Regions from separate parts of the Nocardiopsis sp. iso_237 genome, predicted to be linked through region 2. Evidence: riboswitches for the same ligand, from Rfam matches in the RefSeq annotation. Region 2 holds a riboswitch; the other holds the start of a gene.

Region 1 (2,192 bases), 3.0 Mb from region 2:
CCCGCCCAGCGCGGATCCCAGTCCGTGAGGCGTGTCGCCGCGGGTCACCGTGGAGTGCGGGCTGCCCCCAGCACGGCTACGATGCGCACATGGGCCTGCTCACACCCCTGGCCGTACGGATCGGGGCCCTCGCGTGGACACCGCGACTCCTGCCCCAGATCACCTGGCTGGACCGGAACCTGTACCGCCTCAGCCGAGGGCGCCTCGGTCTGCTCGACCTCGCCGGGCTGCCCAACACCGTGCTCACCGTCAGGGGCCGTAAGAGCGGCCAACCGCGTCGCACACCCCTGCTGTGCGTCCCCGACGGCACGGACCACCTGGTGGCCGGATCGGCCTTCGGTGCCGACTCCACCCCCGCGTGGGCGCTCAACCTGAGGGCCGCGCGCACGGCCGAGATCGGCGGGGCGGGGCGGGGGGTGACCGTCCGGGCCGAGGAACTCACCGGGGCGCCCCGGGACCGGGCCTGGGCACGTCTGTGCGGGGTCTGGCCCAACTTCGCCCTCTACCAGCGGCGGACCGACCGGGTCATCCCCGTCTTCCGCCTCACCCCGGTCCCGGAGCGCTGAGCCTCAGCGCCGCCAGGTCTCCTGGCGCCAGGCCGCGTCCCAGAACATCCACTCGTAGGTGGTGGCCCTCCGGAACGCCTCACGCATCCGGGAGACCGTCGCCTCGCCCGCACCGGCGGCGAGCCGGTCCGCGATCGCCTTCACCTGCTCGGTGGACCGGGCGAACTCCTCGTCCCCGTAGGTGGCGATCCAGTCGCCGTAGGGGTGGTCACTGAGGTCCCCGGCCTTGGCCATGAGCCGTTCACCGACGTCGGTGTAGACCCAGAAGCACGGCAGGACCCCGGCCACGAGTTCGGGATAGCCCTGGGTGTGCGCCAGCGAAAGCACGTACGAGGTGTAGGCGGTACAGGTCGGGGACGGCTGGACGTCCTCCGCGACACTGCCCACGGTGCCCTCGTGCAGGGAGCTCTCCACCGCGATCGCGCCGTGCGCCGCCTTGGCGAAGAACGCGATCTCCTCGCTGGTGTCCGCCCTGGCGGCCGCCGTGGCCAGGGCACGCGCGTATCCGCGCAGGTACAGGGCGTCCTGGACCATGTAGTAGTCGAACCGTTCCCGGCTCAGGGTGCCGTCCCCGATCCCCTGGACGAACGGGAGGGCGTCGATGGCGTCCCGTGTCGACGCCGTCTCCTCCCACACGAGAGCACAGAAACCAGTCATGAGGCGATCCCTTCGCTAGCACGATCCAGAGCAGGTTCGACGGGTGTGATCTCAGCCCCGGTGTCCGGGGCACCCCGTGCCTGTGCCGGACCCTACCGTTCGGCCCCGTACCGGACCGCCCTCGGGGAGCCCGATACGGTCCGGAGTCCCAGGGTCGGGAGGGCCGACCGGAACCACACCCGCAAGGCCGGGCTTGTCCGTACTGGTCACGACCCGTCCCGCCGGTCTCGGGTGTATCGAGCGGTCGCGGGTTTGACGCGTGACCCCCAGGCACAGGACCTACACGTTCTGTGAACAACCTGGAAGGCCTTCGTATGCGCCCGCACCTGGCAGCCCTCGCCGCCATCCCACTCACCGCCGCTCTCCTGGCCCCCAGCCCCGCGTACGCCGCGCCCACGCCCCTGGCCGACGCGATCTCCGCCCTCACCGTCGCGGACGAGTCCCGTTCCGGCTACGACCGAAGCCTCTTCCCGCACTGGGTCGACGCCGACGGCAACGGATGCCACACCCGCGCGGAGGTCCTCATCGAGGAGGCCGAGACCGCGCCGGAGGTCGGGGACCGCTGCAGACTGACCGGGGGCGAGTGGCACTCCTATTACGACGGCCGCACCATCACCGAGGCCCGCTCCCTGGACATCGACCACATGGTCCCGCTGGCCGAGGCGTGGGACTCCGGGGCGTCTGAGTGGAGCACGAACCAGCGCCGGGACTTCGCCAACGACCTGGACGAGCCGGTGGCGCTCGTGGCCGTGAGCGCGGCCTCCAACCGGTCCAAGGCCGACCGGGACCCCGCCGAGTGGATGCCCCCGGCGGAGGAGGCGCACTGCCGGTACGTCACCGAGTGGACCACCGTGAAGACCCGCTGGAGCCTGTCGGTCGACGAGGCGGAGCTCGCCGCGCTGACGTCCGTCGCGGACACGTGCCCCGACGCGGTCGTGGAGACCACCCCGGCCCTCTAGCCCGGGGCTC
Region 2 (2,192 bases):
AGGCTCCTACATCTTCAACGCGGTGCGCGGCGGGGCCGTCGGCACCTCCGAGGCACTGCCCGGCATCAGCGGCGGCACGGTCGCACTGATGGTCGGCCTCTACGACAAGCTCATCGGTGGCGCGGGCCACGTGGTCAGCGGCATCAAGCGCTACGTCACGGACGTGCCCCGGGGCCGCGGCAAGGAGCGCGCCCAGGAGCAGTTCCGCCAGGTGGACTGGTCGGTGCTCGTCCCCGCCCTCATCGGCATGGCCCTCGCACTCGTCCTGGCCGCCGTCTTCCTCGCCCCGCTGGTGGAGGCGCACGCCCAGTACGCCTACGCGCTGTTCTTCGGCCTGGTCCTGGCCTGTCTCTGGATCCCCTACACCGGCGCGGGCAAGAAGTGGAAGGCCTGGCACTACGCGGTCGCCCTCGTCTTCGCCGCGCTCGCCTTCACGCTCACCGGCCTGCCCGGCGCCAACCTGCCCACGCACCCGGTGGTGGTCTTCTTCGCGGCGGCCGTCGCGATCTGCGCCCTGGTGCTGCCGGGCCTGTCGGGTTCGTTCATCCTGCTGACCCTGGGCCTGTACGAGCCGACCATGGCGGCCCTGCGCGCGGCGGACCTCCCCTACATCACCGTCTTCGTGCTCGGCATGATCACGGGTCTGGCCCTGTTCGTGAAGGTGCTCCAGTTCCTGCTGGAGAACCACCACCACATCACCCTCGTGGTGCTGACCGGTCTGATGGCGGGTTCGCTGCGCGCCCTGTGGCCGTGGCAGGACGAGAACCGCGACCTGCTGCCGATGACCGACGTCCCCGTGACGCTCGCCTTCGCCGTCGGCGGCTTCGTGGTGGTCGTCGGCATGATCATCTGGGAGCAGCGCAGGCACGCCCAGCAGGAGCGGGTGGAGACCCGCCACAACGTCACCGTCTGACCGCGCGGAGGGGGACGGTCCGCCCCGGCGGGCCGTCCACTACAGTCGGAACCACCACAAACCAACACTGATGCCGGGGCCGCGAGGCCCCGGCGGCGCGGGGTGCCGGAGAGACTCCTCCCGGCTGAGAGCACACCCGTCGAACCTGCCCTAGTTCGTACTAGCGAAGGAACGCCAATGAGCGCGTACAACGTCGTGTCCATCGCCGGAAGCGACCCCAGCGGGGGCGCCGGCGTCCAGGCCGACCTGAAGTCGTTCTCCGCCCACGGAGTCTTCGGGATGACCGTGGTGACGGCGTTGACCGCCCAGTCCACACGCGGGGTCACCGGGGTCCACGGTGTCCCCGCGTCCTTCGTCACCGACCAGATGGACACCCTGTTCACCGACGCGACCGTGCACGCGGTCAAGGTGGGGATGCTGTCCACGTCCGAGGTCACCGAGGCCGTCGCGTCCGCCGTGGACCGCTACGGGCTACCGAACGTGGTCGTGGACCCGGTGATGGTGGCCAAGAGCGGGGACCGCCTCCTGGAGCGGTCCGCGATCGAGGCGCTGCGCACCGTCCTGCTGCCGCGCGCCGACCTGCTCACCCCCAACCTTCCCGAGGCCGCCGACCTGCTCGGTGAGAGCGAGGCCACCAGCCTCAAGGAGATGCGGGGGCAGGCCGAACGCCTCCTCGAACTCGGTCCGCGCCGCGTCCTGCTCAAGGGCGGGCACCTGCCGGGTGAGGAGAGTGTCGACCTGCTGGTCGACGGGGTCGCGGAGCCGGTCGAGTTCCGCGCCGGGCGGGTGGCCACCCGCAACACCCACGGCACCGGCTGCACGCTCTCCTCCTCGATCGCCGCGCTGCTCCCCCAGCGAGCGGACACGGTGGCCGCCGTGGCCGACGCCAAGGCCTACCTCACCGAGGCCCTGCGCCGCGCCGACGAGATCGACGCGGGCGGCGGCCAGGGACCGGTGCACCACTTCCACGCCTGGTGGTGACCGGACGACGCCAGACAGAAGGGGGGACCGGCCACGGCGGCCGGTCCCCCCTCTCGTCGGCCGGGGGAGGTCCCCCGGCCGAGCGGGCACTACTTGCTGACGTCCTCCATGATCACGTCCGGGTTCCGCCAGTCCTTGTGGCTGAAGAACTTGCGCGTCTCCGAGCTGATCAGCCCGGACAGCAGGATCAGACCCACCAGGTTGGGCAGCGCCATCAGACCGTTCGCGATGTCGCTGAAGAGCCACACCGAGTCCAGGTTGGCCACCGAGCCCACGAAGATGACGACGATGAAGAGCA

What was found. A riboswitch is a leader RNA that binds a small molecule or an ion and turns the genes downstream of it on or off. The one in region 2 is predicted to bind thiamine pyrophosphate.
Region 1: it holds a riboswitch for thiamine pyrophosphate, as region 2 does, so the genes downstream of both, tenA (thiaminase II) here and thiD (bifunctional hydroxymethylpyrimidine kinase/phosphomethylpyrimidine kinase) in region 2, are expected to answer to the same signal.

Annotation. Positions count from the first base shown of each region.
Region 1 is NZ_CM149669.1:1,806,978-1,809,169, forward strand. It holds gene AC0VYM_RS08155 (nitroreductase/quinone reductase family protein) at 90-566, shown strand; gene tenA (thiaminase II) at 570-1,223, opposite strand; TPP riboswitch at 1,213-1,310, opposite strand; gene AC0VYM_RS08165 (HNH endonuclease family protein) at 1,538-2,182, shown strand.
Region 2 is NZ_CM149669.1:4,810,705-4,812,896, forward strand. It holds gene AC0VYM_RS21825 (DUF368 domain-containing protein) at 1-913, shown strand, start outside; TPP riboswitch at 1,002-1,102, shown strand; gene thiD (bifunctional hydroxymethylpyrimidine kinase/phosphomethylpyrimidine kinase) at 1,091-1,894, shown strand; gene AC0VYM_RS21835 (alanine/glycine:cation symporter family protein) at 1,984-2,192, opposite strand, start outside.